4 regions of the Lysinibacillus sp. NPDC096382 genome follow, and region 2 is predicted to be linked to each of the others. Evidence: riboswitches for the same ligand, from Rfam matches in the RefSeq annotation. Region 2 holds a riboswitch; each other region holds the start of a gene.
What was found. Region 2 has a riboswitch for thiamine pyrophosphate ahead of thiT (energy-coupled thiamine transporter ThiT). Riboswitches for the same ligand answer to the same signal wherever they lie in the genome.
Positions count from the first base shown of each region.

Region 1: it holds a riboswitch for thiamine pyrophosphate, as region 2 does, so the genes downstream of both, thiC (phosphomethylpyrimidine synthase ThiC) here and thiT (energy-coupled thiamine transporter ThiT) in region 2, are expected to answer to the same signal.
Region 3: it holds a riboswitch for thiamine pyrophosphate, as region 2 does, so the genes downstream of both, ACIQZA_RS04380 (ABC transporter substrate-binding protein) here and thiT (energy-coupled thiamine transporter ThiT) in region 2, are expected to answer to the same signal.
Region 4: it holds a riboswitch for thiamine pyrophosphate, as region 2 does, so the genes downstream of both, thiM (hydroxyethylthiazole kinase) here and thiT (energy-coupled thiamine transporter ThiT) in region 2, are expected to answer to the same signal.

Region 1 covers NZ_JBIWFC010000018.1:13,714-16,928, forward strand. The annotation lists gene thiC (phosphomethylpyrimidine synthase ThiC) at 101-1,879, opposite strand; TPP riboswitch at 2,012-2,126, opposite strand; gene ACIQZA_RS20020 (AEC family transporter) at 2,663-3,215, opposite strand, start outside.
Region 2 covers NZ_JBIWFC010000015.1:79,054-82,268, reverse strand. The annotation lists gene ACIQZA_RS18670 (hypothetical protein) at 1-63, opposite strand, end outside; gene ACIQZA_RS18665 (hypothetical protein) at 402-719, opposite strand; gene thiT (energy-coupled thiamine transporter ThiT) at 859-1,419, opposite strand; TPP riboswitch at 1,547-1,655, opposite strand; gene ACIQZA_RS18655 (magnetosome magnetite crystal formation protein family) at 1,781-2,116, shown strand; gene ACIQZA_RS18650 (AAA family ATPase) at 2,330-3,215, opposite strand, start outside.
Region 3 covers NZ_JBIWFC010000002.1:125,314-128,528, forward strand. The annotation lists gene ACIQZA_RS04375 (TetR/AcrR family transcriptional regulator) at 296-904, opposite strand; TPP riboswitch at 1,111-1,220, shown strand; gene ACIQZA_RS04380 (ABC transporter substrate-binding protein) at 1,372-2,367, shown strand; gene ACIQZA_RS04385 (thiamine-binding protein) at 2,369-2,659, shown strand; gene ACIQZA_RS04390 (ABC transporter permease) at 2,659-3,215, shown strand, end outside.
Region 4 covers NZ_JBIWFC010000004.1:182,935-186,149, forward strand. The annotation lists gene mbcS (acyl-CoA synthetase MbcS) at 1-1,086, opposite strand, end outside; TPP riboswitch at 1,312-1,410, shown strand; gene thiM (hydroxyethylthiazole kinase) at 1,500-2,255, shown strand; gene thiD (bifunctional hydroxymethylpyrimidine kinase/phosphomethylpyrimidine kinase) at 2,255-3,079, shown strand; gene thiE (thiamine phosphate synthase) at 3,069-3,215, shown strand, end outside.

The DNA.
Region 1 (3,215 bases), on a different contig from region 2:
AATGTGTGGTTGATTTCCGTTCCGACAGGGCGCTTTTCTGGGGGCGTCCGATGAAACTAATAAGGCTTGTGCCTAATTTGACACAAGCCTGCTTTACTAATTATTGATAAATTTGACTGCCTGCCCGTTTAAATTCCTCTGCTTTCTCCTTCATACCTTTGTGGATTGCTTCAGTCGTATTTAAGTCACTCTCTTTTGCATAATTACGAATATCCTGTGAGATTCTCATACTACAAAACTTAGGTCCACACATTGAACAAAAGTGCGCAGTTTTTGCCCCTTCTGCAGGCAATGTTTCATCATGGTATTCAACTGCACGCTCTGGATCTAACGAAAGATTGAATTGATCGCGCCAGCGGAATTCAAATCGTGCCTTAGATAGCGCATCGTCACGCTGCTGTGCTCCCGGATGCCCTTTCGCTAAATCGGCAGCATGTGCAGCAATTTTATACGTAATAACCCCTACACGAACATCGTCACGATTTGGTAGGCCGAGATGCTCTTTTGGCGTCACATAACATAGCATTGCCGTACCATACCACCCTATCATTGCAGCACCAATAGCCGATGTAATATGGTCGTAACCAGGGGCAATATCTGTTGTCAACGGTCCTAAAGTATAGAAAGGAGCTTCCTTACACACCTCTAACTGTTTATCCATATTTTCTTTAATAAGATGCATTGGTACATGCCCTGGTCCTTCTACCATCACCTGTACATCATGCTCCCAGGCAATTTGCGTTAATTCCCCTAGCGTTTCTAGCTCTGCAAATTGAGCCTCATCATTTGCATCTGCAATAGAACCAGGACGTAAACCATCACCTAAAGAGAAGGCAACATCATAGGTTTTCATAATTTCGCAGATCTCTTCAAAATGAGTATATAAGAAGCTCTCTTGATGGTGATATAAACACCACTGCGCCATAATCGAGCCTCCTCGAGACACTATGCCTGTTACACGATTAGCCGTTAATGGCACATAGCGTAGCAATACCCCTGCATGAATCGTGAAGTAATCAACACCTTGCTCAGCCTGTTCGATTAACGTATCACGATACACCTCCCATGTTAAATCTTCTGCCACTCCATTTACTTTTTCTAGCGCTTGATAAATCGGCACCGTTCCCACTGGCACCGCGGCGTTACGAATAATCCATTCACGTGTCGTATGAATATGCTTACCAGTAGATAAATCCATAATGTTATCAGCACCCCAGCGTGTAGCCCACGTCATTTTTTCTACCTCTTCTGCAATAGAGGATGACACCGCTGAATTTCCAATATTGGCGTTTATTTTTACGTGGAAGTTACGTCCAATAATCATCGGCTCTGCCTCAGGGTGATTAATATTAGATGGCAAAATAGCACGTCCTGCCGCGATCTCTGAGCGCACAAATTCTGGGTCCATATTTTCGCGTATCGCTACAAATTCCATTTCTGGAGTAATAATTCCCTTTCGTGCATAGTGAAGCTGCGTTACATTTTTACCTTTCTTCGCACGCAAAGGCTTTTTGGATAAATACGGAAAAATATTTTCACTTATTCGTGGATCATCAGCTTTGCGGAATCCATTATCTTCTGGCTTGATAGTACGCCCTTCGTATTCTTCAACGTCACCTCGTTTTTTGATCCATGCACTACATAAAGCTGGCAATCCTTTCGTAATGTCCACCTTATACGCAGGATCAGTATACGGGCCGCTCGTATCATAAACACGTACTGGTGCATTTTCCTCTTCACCAAAGCTTCCTGTCGTTGGACTTAGAGCAATTTCACGCATTGGCACTAAAATATCTGGTCGAGAACCTTCTACGTAAACTTTTTTACTTCCTTCAAAACTAGACATAATCGTAATATTCTTGTCGCTAACTGTTGTCATAAACTACTTCGCCCCCTTTTATATTTATACAAGGACCGAATCTAGCTCACCCCAATAAAGACAAAAGCCGAATCCAAAAAATTTTGGATCCGGCTAAGAATGTAAAGGTATAGTTATTGCAAATACATTGAGTGCAATAATGGTTAACTTTCCCACGCTGGTATGAGCCAGATCAGGTCCAAAGGGTCAAGAAACCTCTATGCGTTTCCCTCTCAGCCTGACTCATCAGACTCCCCTAGTTAATGCTATTAAGTTTGATGATAGTGTAGCAGATATTGTTAAGAGATGGAAGCTTCATTTGTTTTTTTTGCTTATCATCAAAAGTTGGCGACAGCAATTGATCAATTATGCCTCGGCATAATTGCATCTGGATTCGGCATTGTGCTTAGGCCTGCATCTATATTAATTCCTTATCGATCCGTGTTCAGCTGATGCTTGGACACCACTGAAAAGTAACTTAAACCCGAATTGTATCTTACAACCTATAGAGATGGGAGACTTCTACTGAAAGAAGTTTAAACGTAAGCCATGCATATAGGTTGATTGGAGTGGAGGCTGGGCGACTCCTCGGGGATCAGCGTCACAGATGAGACCCTGGAGCGAGCAGCGCGAGTGGCTCATCGGACGCCCCCAGGAAGCTCTGCTCTGTGCGAAAGCGAAGCGTCAGCGACAAATGTTTTAACTGTGCGAAAGCGAAGCGTCAGCGACAAAGCGCCCAGCCGGAACGGAAATCAACCTCACGTTTTGACAATAATCTTTTTTATTCCGAATAGCACCAAACTGTTAAGTAAACAACAGTTCCGCCACATAAATCACAATCGTCACTGTAATACAGCTCACAATCGTTGAAAATAAAACTGTTTGTGCAGCAGTTGCCGATTCTACGTCATATTCTAATGCAAGACTAGAACTATTTCGCGATGTCGGGAACGAACTAGCTATAAAAAGTGATTGTGCCACGACACCATCAAGACCAAGCGCAAAAATGATTAGCAATGCAACGGCTGGCCCTATGACTAGTCGTGTAAAACAGCTAATGAATACTATCTTATTGAACATGGATTTAATTTCAAGTTGCGATAGTTGCGTCCCTAAAGTTATTAATGCTACAGCGATAAAGCCATCTGCCACATGGTCTATCGGAATTCTTACAAACTGCGGAATAGCGATAGTAAAATAGTTCATTGCCACACCAATAATAAGTGCATGAATAATGGGCATTTTGAGGAAGTCTTTCACAATAGACATGCCCGATTTTGTTGAAGAAATTAAATTGTACAAGCCGTAAGTATAGGTCGTCATATTTTGAAATATAACGAGAATGACCTGAATCGCT
Region 2 (3,215 bases):
AGCACTAAATAAAATATCTCCTGAATTAAAACTGTTCATATCTTCTGTATAATAACTATTCAAAACTCAAATCCTCCCACTTTTTTCACTAACTTAAAATTTTTTCTACATCGAAATTGTAACATAGCAGAGTTTGGGTTGGTAGAGAAATGGTAAATGTGCAACAAATGAGATTGACAGCTACAAGAATTGAGTAACAAGTACCTAAGCAGAGTTGAACGAGCCTTTAACGAACCTGTGAGTGTGGTTAGTGGAGCAGAGGGAAACAGTCTAATTGTTGCTATAGAGCCATGTGTGAAGCTACAGGAGAGGTTGTGAAAGCATAACAAAAGGACTTGTGCGTATGGGATTCAATCATACACGCAAGTCCTATTCTTATTGAAGGAAAGCACTACGTTAGCTTAATGAGAAATGTGTGAGGTTAGTCCTAATTTATCAATGAGAAGATTACCTTGTTCTATTTTAAACGTTTTCTTTTCAACACTAAATTCCCACCCATTTTCAATCGCATATCTAATTAAACGTTCACAATTGCTTGGCTTATGTGGGATGAAGTTCCAGCTACCTTCCCATGTAAACAAGACTTCAAAATATGATATTTTTGATGAATAGACTTTAAAATTCACAAATTTGTTACTAGGGATCTCATTAATAACGCAGTGGAATTGAAAACCATCTACAATTATCTCTTTAGTTCTTTTGCAGAATGCCTTCCCCATTAGACCCTCCTGAATACGGCGTTTTTTCAAGCATGACGAGGCACACATTGGAAGTAAACTGCTCCGTTAGTTGAATAGCAACAATCTTTTCGAAAACAGCCAAAACAAAAACCCTTCACTCATGTGAAGGGCATAATAGTTATGATTTTCGTTGCATTAATTGAGGTGCTGCCGTAAATAGCAGAACACCGACAATCGCTGTTAAAATCGTTGCTGGTAGCATATATGTTCCATTATAGATGATTGAATAAATCCACGCATTTTGATCGCCTGCATACTCTGCGAAAAATACAGCGCCACCAATGGTATGTGCTGCATAGCGTAAAAAACCTGCTAATACAGTTCCTAAAATAATATAAAGCGCCATTTTCTTTTTGTTTAAATTTTTTGCAGCCTCAAGCACCGGTCGACGTACAACGGCCGCTAAGCCCACTACTGTAAAGGCAACACCATAATCAAGTGTTCCTTGTAGCCAATGCACAATTGTAGCACCAAACATTGTTTGCATTACACCAATGAGTAAACCGGTTGTCATGCCTGGAATAAGGCCCCAGCGGAATGCTATTAAAATTATTGGTACCATCACTAGACTAACAGAGCCGCCTTGTGCCCATACTTTAAAGGAAACCTGATCGAGCACAAGGCCAATCGCAGCGAATATCGCAATCTCCACAAGCATTAACAGTTTTTTATTGTCCATAATATTCTCTCCTTTGTTCCGATGTAGGATACAAGAGCAGGAATAGAAATCAGTTGGCAAATATGTCCCTATCTGGCATCAAAAAAATAAAAAACGATGCCAGGACAGAGCCTCACATCGTAAAAGTGTCGGTTTCTATCCACAATCCCTACGCAAGTGTTAACTTACAGGTTCGAAGAGTCAAGGCATTACGTGCCCAGTCTCAGCTGACATCATCAGCTCCCCTTGTGGTCGTACATCTTAATTTTATTGAACAACCTCATTGTACGCAAACACTGTTATGATTACAACCTCTTCCACATTTTTTTTTTTGAAACTTTATCGTTTTTCATGCGTAAATATTAAAAAAGGAGGTACTACTATGGAGAACCAAAAAATTTTATCTGCCTTTAGTTATCTCAGTATTTTATTTGCACCCTTTATTGTGCCATTAGTCGTTTACTTTGTGACAAAAGATAGCGACGTAAAGAGGCACTCTATTCGAGCACTAATATCACATTTAATCCCAGTCGCATTCGGAATAATTTTCTTTGCAGTCTTTATTTTCTCAACTTTATCATTCAACACTAATTTTGATCTAAATTCAGATAGTAATAATTTTCTTATCATTTGGTTTGCTTCATTCGCAATTTATATTCTCGTTTCATTAGGAGTCGTTATTTGGAATATTATTCAAGCAGTTCGGGTGATCCGATAAGTTTCATCTTAACCTCTCCTTGAACACATAGTACTTAAGGAGCTGTTATTTTGTGAAAGTATCTAAAGTTGTTAAAACCGCTGTAAAATTAGCACCTATCGTTATCCCAATTGTCAAAAAAGTAATCGCTGCAAAAAAAGGAACAAATCCTAACGTAACTAAAAAAAAATAACAACAAGGCGTATTTCCAACAAACAGAGATACGCCTCTTTGTTATTTCACTTCAAAATATGTTTGACTATGACCGTTCATTGCTTTTTCGACATGCAACACAGCAGGCATTGTAGCTTTTAACTCTGCAACGTGAGAAATGACTCCAATCATACGTCCGGAATCTTGTAAATCAATAAGCGTATCAATCGCCTTATTTAATGCTTCTTCATCGAGAGAACCGAAGCCCTCATCAATAAACATCGTTTCGATACGGATATTACCTTGAAAGCTTTGTATGACATCTGCCATCCCAAGGGCAAGACTTAGAGACGCATTAAACTTTTCTCCCCCTGATAATGTTTTCACATCTCGTAATTGATCTGTATAAGCATCATACACATCTAGTCCTAGCCCACTTTGCTTGGCATGCTTTTCTAAGCGATCTGAACGTCGTAGCTCAAATTGACCGTTGGATAAATGATAAAGTCGAACATTTGCCGCCTCTGTTATTTTATCTAAATAATTGATTTGAATATAACGCTCAAAAGACAGCTTTTTCACATTCTGTCCATTTAACATTGCATAGAGCTCCTTTACTCGCCCCGCTTCTTTTTCAAGTAAATGAATCTCCTGTTCGGTCTCCTCAACTTTTTTGATAAAGTCTGCACAAGCCTTCGCAAATCCTTCCATTTGTTGCAATACTTTAAAAGCTTCCTCATATGTGACACGAAGCATCTCTAACTTTTCTTCCATGGTCGTTAAATCTTGCTTCTCTTGCCCTTTAAGATGCTTCTCTCCCTCAGTAATTTGTACTTGTAATGTGTGGATTTGTAGTGCATATTCATTGCAAGATTTCCGTAAAGCTTCTATTTGCAACGCGCTACGCTTCCCAGTAGCAAATTCATCATAGCTTTCAAAGCCTGCTTCCTTCATACTCACTGAAAAT
Region 3 (3,215 bases), on a different contig from region 2:
AAGTTCTCCTATCATTGCCTATTTTATAGGGACATACATCAGTTCACCAATTGTTCCAATAAACAAGGCAACAAAAAGAAACAACACGCTATTTGAAGAAGCAAATACACTAAAACATATAGAGAAGATCAACATTCCTGTAACAAGAGTCCAGCGCTCACTGCACTCAAAGGAAGTAATGGTTTCTTAGGTTCTTGGCCTGTAATAGTGTCAAAAAGGGAATCATCTATTTACCATGTAGATCAAAAATTGAATTTCCTAATTTTATAGAGTATGGGTGTAGGATGGAGAAGGTTTAAGTATTAGAGATAGGTCCGAATAATCTAAGGGCTTGTCTCGTTATATCCTTCCATACCATGTTTGTATATTCATCAATAAACGTTAAACGCATTCCGTTTAAGATGGATAAGTACGACTCAGCAATTAATGAAGGTGATTCTTCATAAAAGTAACCAAGCATTTGCCCAGCTTCAATAACTGGATAAATACAGTCTATAAATAATTTTACAAAATCATCTAGTTCTTTAAAAAGCTTTGGAAATCGATCAGGTCTTGCAAGATCCTGTTGAATTAAACGTAGGTATTCACTTCTCGTTGCAAAAAGTTGCACATGACAATCTATCATTTCCTTAATTACTTCAAGAGGATCACTTTTAAAGTGTTCATCTATTTCAATAAAATATGGTTTGATTTCCTCCAGGGGCTCCAATATTGCCGATTCATAAAGCTCTTCTTTGGAATTAAAATACGTAAATACGGTGCCAAAACTAACTCCTGCTTCCTTTGCTATGTCCGCTACTTTGGTCTCTGCAAAACCATTCTCACTATATAATTTAATTGCGGCGTTTAGAATGGCAAATCTTTTTCTTTTCTTTTTTTCATCATTAGTAAGTCTAGGTTCCATTTAGATTCTCCGTTGAAGGGTTTTGTGTATGTTTACCTAGCACTCCCGAAGATGATTTTTACAAAGAAAAGGACATTGCGGTTATTCAACAAAAGGAATTGAAGGAAGGCATGGAGCTTTAAAATTAAATTAGCAGCGCTTTCGGCAAATAGAGCCTTGTCATTTCCGGATAGATATGGGTATAATAATCACGAAAAGTTCATATGGAAAGAATGTAGGGGGGCTGGTGTTGCCAGCTGAGATTGTGTCCGATAGACACTGACCCTTTGAACCTGATTTGGCTCGTACCAGCGTAGGGAACATCTATTCAAAAAGAAAGTTTTTGATATTGATTGTAAAACGTCTGGGAGGAATCCTGGGCGTTTTTTGTTTTCAGACTTTTGTTGTATACACAGACCGTGAACGCTTTCTTCTGGTAAAGACATTCATTCATGAACATTTCACACTACTTACTTGGAGGATTGAGCATGAAAAAATGGTTATTGGTCCTAATGGCTGCACTTTTCACATTAGTGGGCTGTAGCGAAAAAGAGGCTAAAAAGGATACTAAAGGATTAACAAAAGTATCGGTTGTCCTAGATTGGGCACCGAACACAAATCATACCGGTTTATATGTAGCGGAAAAACTTGGCTTCTTTAAGGAACAGGGCTTAGATGTAGATATAATATTACCAGGCGAAGCGGGAGCAGATCAGCTTGTGGCGTCTGGCAAGGCTCAGTTTGGCGTAAGTTATCAGGAAGGGATTACACAGGCACGTGTGCAAGATGTACCTTTAGTATCGATCGCGGCGATTATTCAACATAATACTTCTGGCTTCGCATCCATTGCATCAAAAGGCATTACTTCACCGAAGGATTTTGAAGGTAAAACATACGGTGGCTGGGGGGCGCCACTTGAAAAGGCAGTACTGCAATCACTAATGCAAACAAAAAATGCAGATATTAATAAATTAGATATTGTCAATGCAGGCGATATAGATTTCTTCACAATGATGAAAAAAGATATTGATTTTGCGTGGATTTATTATGCATGGACAGGTATAGAAGCAGAACTGCGTGGCGAAAAACTGAACATGCTATATTTAACAGATTATAGTGATCAGTTAGATTATTACACACCTGTACTTGCTACAAATGAAAAAATGATTAAAGATAATCCTGAAACGGTAAAAGCATTTGTCGCTGCTACAGCAAAGGGCTATGAATATGCGATAAAACACCCTAATGAAGCGGCAAATATTTTACTAGAAGCAGTACCTGATTTAGATAAAAACCTTGTGCATAAAAGTCAGGAATGGCTAGCAGATAAATATCAAGATGACGCTGCACAATGGGGCGAGCAAAAGCTAGCTGTCTGGGGAAATTACGCGAAATGGATGGCGGACAACAAAGTTTTAGAGGGCGAATTTAACGCAAAACAAGCATATACAAACGACTTTTTACCGAAAAAGGAGACAAAGTAACATGGCAAACTCATTAATAAGTGTACAAATTATCCCGAAAACTGAAACATATGAGGATGTGATCCCGTTTGTCGATGCAGCGATTACGGTTATCGACGCATCAGGGGTGAAATATGAAGTTCATCCATTAGAAACGACAATGGAAGGTGAGCTATCGACTTTACTACAAATCATTGAAAAAATGAATGACAAGATGATTGAGCTTGGTGCTATTAATGTCATTACGCAAGTGAAAATTTTATATCAGCCATCTGGTATTACAATGAATACACTAACGGAGAAATACAAGTAATGAGGCAGGCTTTCAAACAAGGAAGGACGATAATTTTTATCGCCTTCCTCTTATTCATATGGGAACTTATTGTCCGTTTTGCAGACGTACCACATTGGCTATTGCCTACACCAAGTGCCATTTTGAAAGAAGGCTTTCAATCGTATAAGACGTTTGTGCCACATGCTATAGCGACTGTTCAATTAGCATTTCTAGGCCTTGCCATTGGAATAGTGTGTGGACTAACGGTTGCTGTGCTATTACATCGTTTTACGTTTGTGCGGGAGCTATTTTATCCTATTCTTATTATGTCACAAAATGTCCCGGTGCTCGTTCTAGCACCGCTCTTAATTATTTGGTTTGGCTTTGGTTTATTGCCAAAGCTCATTATTATTTGTCTGGTGTGCTTTTTCCCGATTGTTATTTCGGCAATGGATGGCTTCCGTCAAACCTCACCTGAGCTGAAACATTATTTTGAAATGATTGGGGCAACTAAATCACAAACCTTTTGGAAACTTGAATGGCCATATGCGTACCCGTCGATTTTTTCAGGCATTAAGATTGCGGCGACGTATAG
Region 4 (3,215 bases), on a different contig from region 2:
TACAGTAGGATTTCCAAAATCATTAATAATTTCAACCATATTACCTGGAGTAGGTCTACCCATTGAGCCCATTCTAGCCTCCATCCCTACCATTGTTCCAACAAGTAATGTATTCTCTGTTTGTCCATAACCATCTCGTACTTGTACATTAAAGACCTCGGAAAATACTTTTATCACTTCACTATTTAAAGGTTCACCGGCTGACACAGCCTGACGTATCGTACTTAAATTAAAGTCTTGCAAATTTTCAAGACCTGCCATAAATCTGTATTCGGTCGGTGTGCAACACAGAATATTAATATTGAATTTCTCAAGCAATGAAAGGTATGTTGCCGCATCGAAGTGACCTTTGTAAACAAATGCTGTCGCACCACTTCCTAATGTAGCAAGGAACGGACTCCATATCCATTTTTGCCAACCTGGTGCTGCGGTAGCCCAAACAATGTCACCTTCTTGTACACCTAACCAATTTGGAGCAGTAGTTCGCAAATGCGCATAACCCCAGCTATGTGTATGAACCGCTGCCTTTGGATTGCCTGTTGTACCACTCGTATATGCTAAAAATGCAATGTCTGTACTCTTAGTCGGTGTAGAACTTATGTAAGTCGTCGGTTGATGTTGCATTTTTTCAAGCAATGGCTGCCAAGGTTCATGTGCATGACCAATGACAAACTGTTGTATTTCTTGTAAACTTCCCACATTATCGAATTGTTCAATATAAGGTTCAAATGCAACAACGCCTTTTGCATTGGCATGATTGATTCGATATTCAATATCCTTAGTTCTTAGCATTTCTGAGCTGGGTATAATGGTTAAGCCTGCCTTTAAGGCAGCAATATAAACGATATACGCTTCAACTGATCTTGGCACCATGACCAAAATAACATCACCTTTTTTTAAACCTTGAGATGTAAATACATGTGCTGCCTGGTTTGCCTTTTCAAGTAAAGCTCGATATGTTAAATATTGAATTTCCTCATCTTCGTTATAAACTAATAATGCATTTTTAGTAGAATCCTGTGCATATTTTTCAATTTCATCTGAAATGTTATACCACTCTGGTGCGATTAAATCTTCTCTTTTCATGGCAAATGCCCCCTTTTGTACGCTCATTATAAAACTCAATTTTTATCATTTTCAATGGAATTCACTCCAATTCATTAAAGTCGTGACAACTATCATGCTCTGCTATATGGCATCAGTCACGTATTGGTACTATCCATTTCGACTTAGCATTAGTGCCGTTTTCGCAATGAAGAAAAAAACTATTGAACACGAATGAATAATATGGTACATTTTGGTCAACTAAAAGCATGATTGCAGGGGGACTCATTTAGAGTTGAGAAGGTAAAACCTGACCCTTTGAACCTGTTAGTTAATACTGACGTAGGGAGCAATTCACATCTATTTACTGATGAAAGGCTCTTTTACGTGTTTTTTTCTACACGAAAAAGAGCCTTTTTTGCACGCTTACGTCCATCCAACAAGGAGGACTAAAAATGTTATTTCATACTATCCGTAAACAAAATCCACTAATTCATTGCATTACTAATTATGTTGTAGCTAATTTCCAAGCAAATGGCTTATTAGCTATAGGCGCTTCACCAGTTATGGCAGATGACAGTCATGAAGTTGAAGAAATGGTCGCAATTGCCTCAGGCTTATTAATAAATATCGGTACCCTTAATGAGCGAATGAAAGAATCAATGTTACTTGCAGGAAAAACAGCAAATGCTCTTGGCATTCCCGTTGTTTTAGATCCTGTTGCTGCAGGTGCAACAACTTACCGGAAACAAACGGTACAACAATTACTCAAGGAAATAAATTTTGCTGCTATTCGTTGTAATGTCGGAGAGCTTGCAGCAATAGCCGATGTAGAATGGCAACAAAAAGGCGTAGATAGTGGTAGTGGTTCAATTTCTTTAGAAGTTGAGGCACAAAAAGTAGCTCAACTTTACAATTGTATTGTTATTGTGACCGGTGAAAAGGATTTTATTACTGATGGCGAACATCAGCAATGGGTTACAGGTGGAAATTCACAAATGACAGAAGTCACTGGAACAGGTTGCTTATTGAGTGCCATTTGTTGTGCTTCCTACCTCGTAGGAAATAAGCCATTTGACCAATTAATAGAAACATTATCGCTTTATAAAAAAGTGGCAGAGCAAGCTGCTTCTTCTACCCCATATATTGGCGATTTTCAAATTGCAGTATTGAACGAACTACACCGCCTCTCCAAGGGTGGTGAACAATGATGCATATTGTAACGACAATTGCTGGCTCTGATAGTGGTGGCGGTGCAGGGATACAGGCTGATTTAAAAACATTCCAGGAATTAAAGGTGTTTGGAACGTCTGTTATTACAGCTTTAACCGCCCAGAATACACTCGGGGTATCGGATGTCTTACCAATTGAAGTTAGTTTTGTCGAAAAACAACTCCAAGCGCTTGTCGAGGATTTTTCAATAAGTGCTATTAAAACCGGAATGCTGTTTTCCTCGGAAATTATTCAATCAATTGCACGGATTTTAACTGAAATAAATAGTCCGCTTATAGTAGATCCTGTCATGATTGCAAAAGGTGGCGAAAGCTTATTACAGCAAGAAGCAATTGAGGCATTACGCAGTTGTTTGCTACCTATAGCAACAGTGGTAACACCGAACATTCCAGAGGCAGAAACCCTTTCTGGAAGGAAAATCAATTCTTTAACAGATATTAAAGAAGCAGCTAAGGTCTTATTACAAATGGGCATTCAATGCGTCATTATTAAAGGCGGTCATTTAGAGGATAAATGTTATGCTACTGATTATGTATTTTTCCAAGATGGTCGGTCATTTTCCATGCAGTCCACTCGTATTGCAACCAAAAATACGCATGGTACAGGCTGTACGTTTTCCGCTGCATTAACTGCTTTTCTTGGTCGTGGACTAACTTTAGAAGATGCGATTGAGGAAGCTAAAAAATTTATTCAATTAGCAATAACTCATGATTTATCTATTGGTAATGGACATGGTCCTACCAATCATTTTGCTTATCAAAACTTGAAGAATTCCTGCGAGGTGATCATTCATGAAACATGACGATCTACAGCTATATTTTATAATGGGTACAAGTAATGTTTTCAAACACGAGCCATTAAACGTTTTAGAGAAAGCTCTGCAATCTGGAATTACGATGTTTCAATATCGTGAAAAAGGACCAAATACACTAACTGGG